4 regions of the Desulfothermus okinawensis JCM 13304 genome follow, and region 4 is predicted to be linked to each of the others. Evidence: predicted binding sites of a transcription regulator. Region 4 holds the regulator's gene; each other region holds the start of a gene.
The links. Region 4 encodes sigma-54, which starts transcription at its own class of promoters, with help from an activator protein. Its sites were predicted from a motif close to CTGGCACGGNNNNTGCTT; they were not measured.
Positions count from the first base shown of each region.

Region 1 (3,146 bases), on a different contig from region 4:
TTTGGATATTTGGTTTAAACTTTCTCTTATTTTTATTGTGTGCATGGCTTATGTGGTTCCCAACCCTTGTCCTTTTTCCGCATATTTCGCATACTCTGGACATTTTCTACTTCCTCCATTGTTTTAGTTACTTCTATTTTTAGATAGAAAATTTCTTTTTTGTATATAAATATACCAGCCGCAAAGATCATCTGTATAACCACTATTTTTTTTAAATGCAAGTCTAAGTTTTTGGGTGGAGTGATTTATACTGCAACTTCTCCCTTTTCTCCTGTTCTAATCCGTATTACCTCTTCCACTGGAATCACAAACACCTTTCCATCTCCAATTTTACCTGTTTTTGCATGTTCACAAATTGTGGATATGACTTCATCCACCATCTCATCAGGAATCACAATCTCTATTTTGATCTTGGGCAAAAAATCTACTACATACTCTGCTCCTCTATATATCTCTGTGTGGCCCTTTTGTCTGCCAAATCCCTTAACTTCTGTTATTGTCATGCCTTTTACCCCAATTTCAGTGAGTTTTTCTTTTACATCATCTAACTTAAATGGCTTTATTATTGCTTCTATTTTTTTCATTTTTTCCTCCAATAAGAATTTGTCTAAACGTCTATTTAGTATTTAATAACTAATTTGTTTGCAAGGTTAAATTTTGTAGGCTTCTTCACCATGTTCGCTAAGATCAAGTCCCATTACCTCGTCTTCTTCAGATGACCTGATTCCTATAATTAAATCTAAAATTTTTAATATTAGAAAAGTGAGAGTACCACAATATATTATGGTAAAAAGGGCTCCCCCTACCTGAAGTAAAAATTGATGAAAGTTGCCATAAATAAGCCCCGTTGCACCATATTTGGCAAAAATTCCAAGAGAGATTGTTCCAAATATTCCACCTATTCCATGGATGCTAAATGCATCAAGGGAGTCATCAAATCCCATTTTTACTTTTAATACCACTGCTGTGTAACATATAATTCCTGCAAGTAGTCCTATTATCAGGGCAGCCCACATGGGGACAAAGCCAGAAGCAGGGGTAATGGTTGCAAGACCTGCAACTAGACCAGATATTACACCTAGAGTACTTGGCTTCCCATAATGATACCATTCAGCAATTATCCATGTTACTGCAGCAGCTGCACCGGCAATATGGGTATTAACAGCAGCAAGTACAGCAATTTTATTTGCCCCCAGGGCACTTCCTGCATTGAATCCAAACCATCCAAACCACAAAAGTCCAGCTCCGATTACAGCCAGGGGAAGGTTGTGTGGAACAAATTGGGATCCTGGGTATCCTTTACGTTTTCCAACAACAAGTGCGGCAACAAGGGCTGAAATTCCGGCGCTAATATGAACTACTATGCCCCCTGCAAAATCCAGGATACCCAATTTTGCCATCCATCCACCTTTACCCCATACCCAATGACATAATGGGTTGTACACAAGAATTGCCCAGAATAAAACAAATAAAACATATGCTGAAAATTTCATTCTCTCAACAATTGCACCAGAAATTAATGCAGGGGTTATAATGGCAAACATCATTTGAAAGAGCATAAATAGGGCATGGGGTATGGTGGTAGCATAATTTTGGCTGGGTTCAAGCCCCACTCCAGCCAGAAAGATGTGGTTTAATCCACCGATAATTCCACCTACATCCTTGCCAAAACTCATGGAATAGCCAATAAAAAACCATTCCACAGAAATAATTCCAAGACAAATAAAGCTCATTAATGTTGTATTTAGAACATTTTTGTTCCGAACAAGACCTCCATAGAACAAAGCAAGTCCTGGGGTCATTAACATAACCAATGCTGAACATATGAGTAACCAGCAAGTATTAGAGCTTAAAATCATTGAAAACACCTCCATTAAAATTTTTTTATTTTCTAAAGCATCTTTTGTGCCACTAACATAACTAGTGGATTTTAAAAAATATTTTGGAATTTGTACTATTTTATTTATTAAAAAATATACAAAAATGTATCGCTTTTTATTAATTTTTGAGCAAAATTTAAAACAGACACAAATTTAACAATTTTCTCTGTTGACTTTTCAATATTTTTTTATTTTGGTCACAAATATAGAAATAACTATTTTTGGAGGTATGACATGAAAAACATCAAAACAGCACTTACAACGGCTACAGGAATTTTGTTGTTTTTTTGTTTATGGCTTTTTTTATGCCCCAATGCGTATTCCCAAAAACGCCAAACTGCTAAAGAGGCTTATGAAGTTGCAAAAAAATCCGCTAAAGATTGGTCAGGAAGTGCAACCCTGTGCATACTGACCAATTCCTGGGGTTCATATGGGGACGACGGGCTCTCAAACAGATGGCAAGTTATTTTTCGTGCCAGCGATAAGAAAAAGGTATTAGAGGTTGAGGTATGTAATGGAAAGGTAGATGGAGTTAGTGAAGAAAATAACCAATATTATAATTGCTTAAGTGTTGAAAGTTGGATGGATTCTCCAACAGTTTTAGAATACATAAAAAAATATTGTAACTGCCCCATAAAATATTATTGGGCGTGTTTAGAAAAAGATCATTGGCGAGTAAAGGTCAAGTGTAAGTCAAAAAGGGGAGCTCCCTTATGGATGAATATTAATGCAAAAGACGGGACTCTTATAAAGAGCTGGCGTGGTTATTAATTTTATGTTTTTTTGGGAGTCCCCAAAGGGATTTGAATCTCTGTTGCCACTGTAAGAGCCTATGTACTGGACCTGGCTAGACAATGGAGACGATTGACTGGGGGACAAGGATTCGAACTTTGAGTACCAGGGCCAGAGCCTAGGGTTAAGTCTCAAATTTTCTGTAAAATTTGAAGGAATTTTAACGTCATAAAGGGTGTGTTAAGGCCTGAGTGACAGCATATATAAGAAAAGGAGGAAGGTAAAAATGGATTCCATTAAAAAGGCCCTTGAAGAATTTTTAAACAGCAAGGAGTTTCATAGCCTAGAAGAGGCCAATCAGGCCTTACGGGAGTTTTATGAAGTATCCAATCAGCAGCCACTCAATGATTTTTGCGGACTGAGTCCTGATGATATGTCTAATATTCTATACAGGCCATTTCACTGTCCAGATGTTGTGAGCTTTAATTTTGAAGCAACTCCACCTGTTTCTGCTCCATTGATTTACCTGTTGTT
Region 1 is NZ_BAAIEW010000003.1:70,944-74,089, forward strand. Features, by position in the region: gene rpmB (50S ribosomal protein L28) at 1-103, opposite strand, end outside; gene ACYQ0O_RS02125 (P-II family nitrogen regulator) at 246-584, opposite strand; gene ACYQ0O_RS02130 (ammonium transporter) at 651-1,874, opposite strand; gene ACYQ0O_RS02135 (hypothetical protein) at 2,115-2,651, shown strand; gene ACYQ0O_RS02140 (hypothetical protein) at 2,899-3,146, shown strand, end outside.
Region 1: a site for sigma-54 is predicted at 1,895-1,912, ahead of ACYQ0O_RS02130 (ammonium transporter). Genes of this name have one in related genera too.

Region 2 (3,146 bases), on a different contig from region 4:
TGCTGAAGTTTTTAAATCTAATATGTGTGAGGGAAATTGTCCTTTAAAAAAGACCATTAAAGATAAGAGGCCAATAATTGGACAAGCAGGGTTTATAATAAATGCCCTTGGTGAAAAGGTCCCCATTAGTGTTTCAACCGCGGTCTTAACTGATGATAAAGGGAATATAATTGGTGGGGCTGAGACTTTTAGAGACTTAAGTGAGATTGAACGGTTAAGATTAGAACTTTCCTCTAAATATAGGGTGGGAAATTTGGTTTCCAGATCCCTCAAGATGCAAAAAATATTTGAAATATTACCAACTATTTCCAATTCTCCTTCCACTGTGCTTATTTTAGGGGAAACTGGTACAGGAAAAGAGCTCATAGCAAGAACCATACATGAGTTAAGTCCCAGAAAAAATGGTCCATTTGTGGCCATAAATTGTTCTGCCCTGCCTGAGACCCTACTTGAAGCAGAATTTTTTGGATATAAAAAAGGGGCATTTACAGGGGCCACACAAAACAGAAAAGGAAAATTGGAAGCAGCTAATAAGGGAACCCTATTTCTAGACGAGATTGGGGATATGCCAATATCCATTCAAGCCAAGCTCCTAAGGGTTATACAGGAAAGGAGTTTTGAACCAATTGGGTCAAATAAAAGTGTGTCTGTGGATATAAGAATAATATGTGCTACAAATAAAGATTTAGACAAGTTAGTTGAGAAAGAACAATTTAGAAAAGATTTATATTACAGAATAAATGTGATAAAACTAGAACTTCCCCCTTTAAGGGAAAGAAAAGAAGACATACCTGTTCTCGTAGATAATTTCATATCCCATTTTAACAAGCTCCTTGGCAAAAATATTAAAGGGATTTCTCCTGAGGCCTTGTCATTACTCATGACCTACAATTGGCCAGGGAATATAAGGGAACTTGAAAATGTTATAGAGCGGGCATCGATTTTGTGTTTTGGGGACATTATCCATGTGGAACACCTGCCTGAAGAAATATTTTCTCCTTCAGCCCCTCTGTGCGACAACATAAAACAAACAAAATCCTTAATGGAAAAACAGTTGATTATTTCAGCCCTTAAACAAAATAATTTCGATCCAAAAAGAACTGCCAGCTCCTTGGGAATCCACAAAACTACCCTCTACAGAAAATTAAAAAAATATAATATTCAACTTGCCAAAAGGTCGAGTTAGTTACTGTATATTAGTTGAGAATTATCCATTCTGCTTATTCCTTTAACTCCGTTATGGATCAAGTGATTAGTGATTAGTTTTTAGTTGTTAGTATAAGGGCGAAGGATGAAGGTAGAAGGGCGAAGAGCACCTAAAACTTTGAACATTGAACCTTGAACGTTGAACTTTAGACACAGACCACATACACAGACACATCAAAAGTTTTAGATTTCGGAGTTAAGGGAATAAGCGAATTATTCATTACTATTTTGAATAAATTAGTAGCGATCTTGCAACTGAAATTTAAGGTTGGTAGCAGTATTGCAACTGGAAAGATGTAATAGTTAAACGTTAATTATCTGTTTTTTTTAGAGAATAAAATATTACATGGTTGGCATGTAATCTGCATCAATATTTACATGAATAAAAAAGTGGCATTCACAATCTGGAATGGAAGAATAGCTCCACTGTTTGATGTTGCTAAATGTTTTTTGGTAATAACGCATAAGGGGGCTAATATAGTATCCGAAGAAGTGATAACCATTTCTACATCTGAGTTTTTTGATAGATTAAAAGAAGTCATGCATCTGCAACTAGATGTATTAGTTTGTGGAGGAATATCAAGGCAATATTTTGAGATATTATCATCAAACGGGGTTATGGTTATCCCCTTCACATCAGGTTGTGTGTCCAAAATAAAGGAAGCTTATTTTTTGGGAACATTAAACCATAGAACTTTTGTTATGCCTGGATGCTTTGGATCTAGGCAAAAAATTTTAAGGAGGTGGCTTATGCCAGGTCAAGGAGGCGGAAGAGGTCAAGGCGGAGGTAGAAGTCAGGGAGGTGGAAGAGGAATGGGTGGAGGTGGCAGGATGCGGGGTCAGCCCGATGGAATGTGTATTTGCCCAAAATGTGGTTACAAAGAAGAGCATTTTAGGGGCCAGCCGTGTTTTGAGCGGATGTGTCCAAATTGCAGCGTCCCTTTAAGAAGGGAATAAAAAATTAAAAAAGGAGGTGTTAGCCATGCCAGGAGGAGATAGGACTGGACCACTTGGAGCAGGGCCAAGAACAGGAAGAGGTCTTGGATATTGTTCAGGTAGTTCTCATCCAGGCTGGGTATATGGGAGAGGTTATGGTAGAGGTATGGGATTTGGAAGAGGCAGAAGGTGTGGAAGAGGTTTTTGGGGTAGAGGTAGGTGGTGCTTCTATGGTGCTTATGTGCCCACACCATACAACGTGCCTTATGATGAGGAAACCGAGAAAAGGACACTTGAAGCAGAGGCGAATTATTTGAGAAACACCCTTAAGGAGATTGAGGAGAGACTTAATCAATTGGCCCAAAAATAAGGAGAGGCCCTGCCAGAAATTTGTTGGCAGGGCCGATTATTTTTCATTTTATAAGGAGGTTTTATGAAGATAGCAATAACTACCACAGGAGATGATCTAAATGCAGAAGTAGATCCAAGGTTTGGAAGGGCAAAAAAGTTTTTAATATATGACACAGATACAGGAGAGTACAAGGTTATAGATAATTCACAGAATCTAAACCTTCCCCAGGGGGCTGGGATTCAATCTGCCCAGAATGTTGCTTCTGAAGGGGTGAAGGCAATAATAACTGGCCATGTTGGGCCAAAGGCCTTTAATGTATTAACAGCAGCTAAAATTACAATATATTTAACTGATCTAAAAACAGTAAAACAAGCAATAGATGCATACAAGGCAGGGGAACTTGAGCCTGCGAAAACATTTGATAAAGAGGGGCATTGGATATGAGAATATGTGTTGCCTCAGGCAAAGGCGGAACAGGAAAGACCACTGTGGCTGTAAATCTTGCAAAGGCATTAGATGAGGAAGTTATTTTATTGGATTGTGATGTAGAGGAACCAAATGCAAACCTTTTTTTAAAAGGCGATTTTGTAGAAAATAAAGTAAGTTATGTAAAGGTTCCAAAGGTCGACGAATCCCTTTGTGATGGGTGCAG
Region 2 is NZ_BAAIEW010000001.1:113,739-116,884, forward strand. Features, by position in the region: gene ACYQ0O_RS00575 (sigma-54 interaction domain-containing protein) at 1-1,186, shown strand, start outside; gene ACYQ0O_RS00580 (NifB/NifX family molybdenum-iron cluster-binding protein) at 1,585-2,163, shown strand; gene ACYQ0O_RS00585 (DUF5320 domain-containing protein) at 2,189-2,512, shown strand; gene ACYQ0O_RS00590 (NifB/NifX family molybdenum-iron cluster-binding protein) at 2,576-2,938, shown strand; gene ACYQ0O_RS00595 (nucleotide-binding protein) at 2,935-3,146, shown strand, end outside.
Region 2: a site for sigma-54 is predicted at 1,557-1,574, ahead of ACYQ0O_RS00580 (NifB/NifX family molybdenum-iron cluster-binding protein). Genes of this name have one in related genera too.

Region 3 (3,146 bases), on a different contig from region 4:
ATGTGTATATGGGTATATCAGCCCCTGCCAGCTCATTTCCTTCCTTGTCCAGGGCTGAGATGTGTCCATCATTTGTAACAACAATGTTTTGTGTAGTAGTAGGTACAGTAAATGGCGGTTGAAGAGGATATCCCCTGGGGGTAACTATCTGACCATTTTGATCTAATTTAAAATTGCCTGCCCTGGTGTATGCAATCTGGCCATTTACATCTACCTGGAAAAAACCATCTCCTTCTATTGCCAGGTCCAGGGGATTTCCTGTGTTCTGTAAATTTCCCTCTTTAAAGAATTTGTGCACAGTAGATGGTCTTACTCCAAGTCCTATTTGTATGCCTGTGGGAATTGTTTGACCACCCTGGTTTTGGTGCCCAGCTATTTTTAATGTCTGGTACATAAGGTCCTCAAATTCTGCCCTGCTTTTTTTAAAGCTCACTGTATTCACATTGGCTAAATTGTGGGCGATGGTATCTATATTGATTTGCTGGGCAACCATGCCAGATGCAGCAGTCCACAGTGATCTCATCATAATTAGCCCCCTTTTATGTTGGATTGCCAACCTTTGTTATTAGTTTTAAGTCTTCATCATTTGTACTTGTCATTGTCTTTTGAAGGATTTCAAAATTCCTCAATGTATCAATCATATTGATCATTTCTTTAACCACCTGAACATTTGAACCCTCTAAATACCCTTGATAAATCCTTGGATTATTGACTGTTTTTTCTGGATTATTTGGATCATTTTTGTAGAGATTTTCCCCAATTTTTTTGAGCAGGCCTCTATTTTTAAAATCCACCACATCTATTGTTCCAGCCACTGTCTCTCCAACATATATATTCCCATCCTGGGTAATTTGAATCCTTCCCTTACCCCTCACCTGGATAGGTCCACCTTTACCTAAAAGCTTATAACCCTTTTGAGATACAATAAATCCGTCTTTATCTAGGGTAAAATTACCTGCCCTGGTATACATTATTCCATCTTTTGTCTGTAGCTTGAAGAAGCCATTACCCCCAATTGCAAGGTCCAGGGAATTTCCTGTGTGTTGCAAAGGACCCTGGGAAAAATCTATCCGTTTTTCAGCGATCCTTGGTTGGGTGAGTAGATCTTTTTCTGGCCATCTTATCCCACCTTTTATCCCAAGGTTTGGGTCATTAAAATCATGGGCATAGTGGGACAGGACTTGTTCAAAGCTCAACTTATCTTTTTTATACCCAACAGTTGAAACATTAGCCAAATTATTGGCAATTATATCCAGCCTGTAAGTTTGGGTAAGTGCGCCAAACAGACCATTGTATACACTGTCTTGCATGGGAAAAAACCTCCTTTGATAAAGAATGAAGCAAAAAACAGGCCAACTGAATCTTAACAAATGGAAAGATGATCATGGAGATTTTTCTCAATTTTTTGACATATTATAATATTTAATTTGAAATACCTTTGTTCAACCCTTGACTAATTGTTGTGTTTTGAATAAAAATATATTTGTGATTTGAGCGGGTGTAACTCAGTTGGTAGAGTACAAGCTTCCCAAGCTTGGAGTCGCGGGTTCAAATCCCGTCACCCGCTCCACTCCTAGATTAAAAAAAATTTGAATTTTTGGAGTGGGCCTATTTGGTCCACTTTTTTTTTGAATAACTAAATCGGTGGATATTGGTATATGGAATTTGAAGATATAAAAGAAAAACTGAATAAAATTGTAAAAGATGCTGTTTTGTCCCTGGGGTATGATCTGTGGGGTATGGAATTTTTAGGTTCTTTTAGAGGTGGTGGAATACTTAGGGTGTATATTGATTCACCTTCTGGGATATCTATCTCAGATTGTACTAATGTGTCCAGGCACTTAGATGTAATTTTGGATATAGAAGATCCAATCCCTGGTTCCTATACCCTGGAGGTATCTTCTCCTGGTTTAGACAGGTCTTTTTTTGAAATTAACCAGTTAAGGGATTACACCGGCCAGGTGGTGGCAGTTAAATCAAAAATTCCCATTGAAAATAGAAAAAAGTGGAAGGGAAGACTTAAATCTGCTGATCCTCACAGAGGTGAAGTGGTAATAGATGTAGATGGGGAAGATCTTTCTATTTCCTGGGAGGAGATAGAGAAGATTAAATTGGTATATTTTGACTAGGGATTAAAAATATTGCAAGAGATGGGGGAGAGTCTTTATATATCTTGATTTTCAAGTGGAGGTCATTTCATGGGATTAGAATTAAAAAAATCCATTGAAACAATTAGCAAAGAAAGAAGAATAGACAGGGATGTTTTAATAGATACACTGGAAGAAGCTGTTAGAGTGGCTGTTAACAAGAAGTACCATAACAAGTTAGACATAGAGGTAAATTATAACGAAGATACAGGTGACATGGAAGTTTACCAGTTTAAAAGGGTGGTGGAGGAAGTAGAAGATCCAGATAAGGAAATTGCCCTGGAAGATGCCAAAGAGATAGATCCAAATGTAGAGTTAGACGATGAAGTTGGCTTTAAACTGGAAGTTGAAGACCTTGGCAGGATAGCTGCCCAGTCGGCAAAACAGGTAATAATTCAGCGCATGAGGGATGCGGAGCAAGAGATCATATATGAAGAATATAAAGATAGGGTTGGAGAAATTGTAAGTGGAACTGTACAGAGGAAAGAAAGGGCTGGGCTAATTATAAATCTGGGCAGAACTGAAGCCCTACTTCCAAGGGATGAGCAGATTCCAACAGAACACTATAAAAGGGGCGATAGGGTAGATGGCTATATAATAGATGTAAAAAAAGAGGGGAGGGGACCTCAGATAATACTTTCCCGTTCCCATCCTGCCTATATGGAGGCCCTGTTTAAAAGAGAAGTGCCTGAGGTCAGTGATGGTACCATAATGATTATGGGCATTGCCAGGGATCCTGGTGTGAGGGCAAAAGTTGCCCTTTATTCAAAGGACAGGGATGTTGATCCAATAGGGGCATGTGTTGGAGTTAGAGGATCTCGCATAAATAAGATAATACAGGAATTTAAAGGTGAAAAAATAGACCTTGTTGTGTGGAGCCCTAACATAACTACCTATGCTGTCAATGCTTTGGCGCCTGCCAGGATATCCAGCATCACTGTAGATGAAGAAGAAAAGAGTTTAGAGGTTGTGGTCCCTGACAATCAGTACTATTTGGCA
Region 3 is NZ_BAAIEW010000022.1:9,018-12,163, forward strand. Features, by position in the region: gene flgG (flagellar basal-body rod protein FlgG) at 1-526, opposite strand, end outside; gene flgF (flagellar basal-body rod protein FlgF) at 540-1,310, opposite strand; tRNA gene ACYQ0O_RS09215 (tRNA-Gly) at 1,495-1,570, shown strand; gene ACYQ0O_RS09220 (ribosome maturation factor RimP) at 1,659-2,129, shown strand; gene nusA (transcription termination factor NusA) at 2,199-3,146, shown strand, end outside.
Region 3: a site for sigma-54 is predicted at 1,339-1,356, ahead of flgF (flagellar basal-body rod protein FlgF). Genes of this name have one in related genera too.

Region 4 (3,146 bases):
TATTTAGCCCTGGGAATTTGCCCTCTAAAGGTTTAACTAGCTCTTTTAAGACTTCCTGTTTTGTGGTTGACTTTAATTCTGGGAGTATCAGATCTTTACTTAAAAACTCAGATAATTGCATTTTTTCTCCCTTAACTGTATTAGTGTGGATCTATTAGCCCAAAATCGCCATTTTTCTTTTTATATAAAACATTAACTCGCTTGGTATCAGCATTTATAAACACTATGAAATTATTGTCGCTTCTTTGTAATTCTATTGCTGCATCCTCAATTGAAATCGGTTTTGGAATATAATTATCTGACATCACAATATTGGGAGTTCCTTCTGAGAGGGACTTTTCCCCTGGTTGTTGTTTAAAAGTCTGTGACTTAGTAAGTTTACCTTTTCTTCTGTCCTTTTCTTTATCTTTCATTTTCCTGAGTTGAGCATCCATTTTATCCAATACCTTGTCAATTGATGCATACATGTCTTGTGATTCTTCTTGGGCAGATATATGAATATCATCTGCATTGAAAACAACATCTATTTTTTGCCTATATTTATCTACTTCCATATTTACTTGCAAAAAAGCGCTATCTACCCTTTTTATATATTTTTCAAGTTTACTAAAACGGTTTTGAGCATATTTTTTTAGATGATCTGAAGGTTCAAAGTTCTTGAAATTAAATTGTAGTTCCATATTGCCTCCTTATATGGTTTTAAAAAAATTTTTTTCTTTTGCTAGAAGATGGGATACCCATTGATTCTCTATATTTTGCTACAGTACGTCTTGCTATGTTGATTTCAAATTTTTCTTTTAATATCTCTGAAATTTTTTGGTCACTTAATGGTTTTTTAGGGTCTTCTTCTGAAATTAATTTCTTTATATAATATTTTACGCTTTGTGCAGATACTTCATTACCACTTTCAGTATTAAGTCCACTATTGAAAAAGAATTTCAACTCGAAGATACCATGGGGAGTGGAAATATATTTATTAGTTGTTAATCTGCTTACAGTTGATTCATGAACTCCAATATCTTCTGCTATGTCTCTAAGGACAAGGGGCTTTAAGTGTGTAATACCATTTTCAAAAAAATCTCTTTGAAATTTCACAATACTTTCAATGACCTTATAAAGTGTTCTTTGTCTTTGATGAATACTTCTTATTAGCCATAGGGCATCTTTAAATTTGGATTCAATATATTCTTTGTCTTTAGTATCCTCTTTTTTTAGTAGCTCCAAATAATAATCGTTGATTTTTATATTTGAAAAACCTTCATCATTTAGTATTATTACAAAATCATCTTCATACTTAAAAATATATGCATCTGGGCTGATATAAATTGTTTCCCCTTCACTGTAATTATTACCTGGTTTTGGATCTAGACTCTTTATAATTTCAACGTATTCTAGGACCTTATCCAATGGAATGTTTAGATCTTCTGCTATTTGATTGTATTTTTTCTTTTCCAGATACGGCAAGTAGTCTTCTATAATTTTTTTTATTGTCTCATCTAGTATGCCGAGAAATTTTAGTTGTTCTATAAGACACTCTTTCAAATCTCTGCTTCCCACGCCAACTGGGTCAAACTGTTGGATTTTCTTTAAGACCTTTTCCACCTCTTCTGGTGATTTTTGTGCGATAGTGGCTATTTCTTTTATGGGGCTATCTAAATAACCAGAAGAATTAATGTGTTTAATGATTATTTCCCCAATTTCTATTTCTTCTGGATCCATATTTGATAGGTGAAGCTGCCAGAGTAGATGGCTTTCCAAAGTTGGTTTTGATGCGCAAAATGCCTCTAGGTTTGATTTTTCATCTTGGAACTCAATTTCTCTGGCAATTTTTGAGGAACTGGAAAAATATCCAAGGTAATTTTCCCATTCAGCATGTTTAAGTAGATTTTTTTCATCGATTTTAATTAAACCTGGAATATCGTTGCTGGAGATTTTTTGTTCATTGTTTGGTTCCTGTATTTCTGTGGTGGTTTCCTCAAGTAGGGGGTTTTCCTGCAATGCCTGTTGAACTGTCTGGACCAGCTCAAGCCTTGAGAGTTGTAAAAGTTTTATTGCCTGTTGTAATTGAGGGGTCATTACAAGCTGTTGGGTTAATTTGAGGCCCTGTCTCAGTTCCAAACTCATTATCTAACTACTACCTCCTCTGAAAACTCCCATTTAATTTATTTATATCCCAGGCTTCACAATTTCTGCTTATCAAATATTATGCCATATGTATTGTCCCAAGGCAAATTAAAATTGGTTAGTTTTTTATAGTTTTATTAGTTTATAACTCAAAATGGTTTCCAAGATATATTCTTTTGGCCATTTGGTTTTCAGCTACTTCCTTAGGTGATCCACTTAAGATAATTTTGCCCTCATATACCAAATACACTAGATCACAAATTTTCATGGTATCTCGCACGTTGTGGTCTGAAATTAATATACCTATCCCTCTTTCCTTTAGTTTTGCAATAATGTTTTGAATATCTAAAATCGCCAATGGGTCTATGCCTGCAAAGGGTTCATCTAATAAAATAAATTTGGGTTGCCTAATTAATGCCCTGGCAATTTCAAGGCGCCTCCTTTCCCCTCCTGATAAGTAACAGGCCTTTTGTTTTTTTAAGTGAAAAATTCCCAATTCCTTTAATAAAAATTCTTCTCTTTCTTTTTGTTCCTTTGGAGATAATCCTGTAAATTCCAGGATAATCTTTAGATTGTCTTCTACTGTAAGTTTTTTAAAGACTGAACTTTCCTGTGGTAAATAACTAATTCCCTTTCTTGCTCGCTTATATAGTGGCCAGGATGTAATGTGATCATCATCTAAAAAAACCTCCCCCTTTGTGGGGGAAATTATGCCCACTAACATGTAAAAGGTCGTGGTCTTGCCTGCTCCATTTGGACCAAGGAGACCCACTACTTGTCCACTGGACACACAAAGACTTATATCCCAAACAACTGTTTTTTTACCGTAACTTTTTGAAAGTTCCCTAGCTTCCAGTTTTGATTTCATACTATATTTAGTCTTTATTTTTTTGTTGGGTTAATTTTCTTTTTTATCCTCATAAAACTTTAAATTCTGACTTGGTTTTGTGTTATCTGATTTTTGTTTCTCTGGATAAAAAGTAATTTCAACCTTGTTTGAACTGTTGGAAAATATTTCACTG
Region 4 is NZ_BAAIEW010000024.1:39,582-42,727, forward strand. Features, by position in the region: gene ACYQ0O_RS09905 (PTS sugar transporter subunit IIA) at 1-121, opposite strand, end outside; gene hpf (ribosome hibernation-promoting factor, HPF/YfiA family) at 141-680, opposite strand; gene rpoN (RNA polymerase factor sigma-54) at 700-2,124, opposite strand; gene lptB (LPS export ABC transporter ATP-binding protein) at 2,267-2,992, opposite strand; gene ACYQ0O_RS09925 (LptA/OstA family protein) at 3,023-3,146, opposite strand, start outside.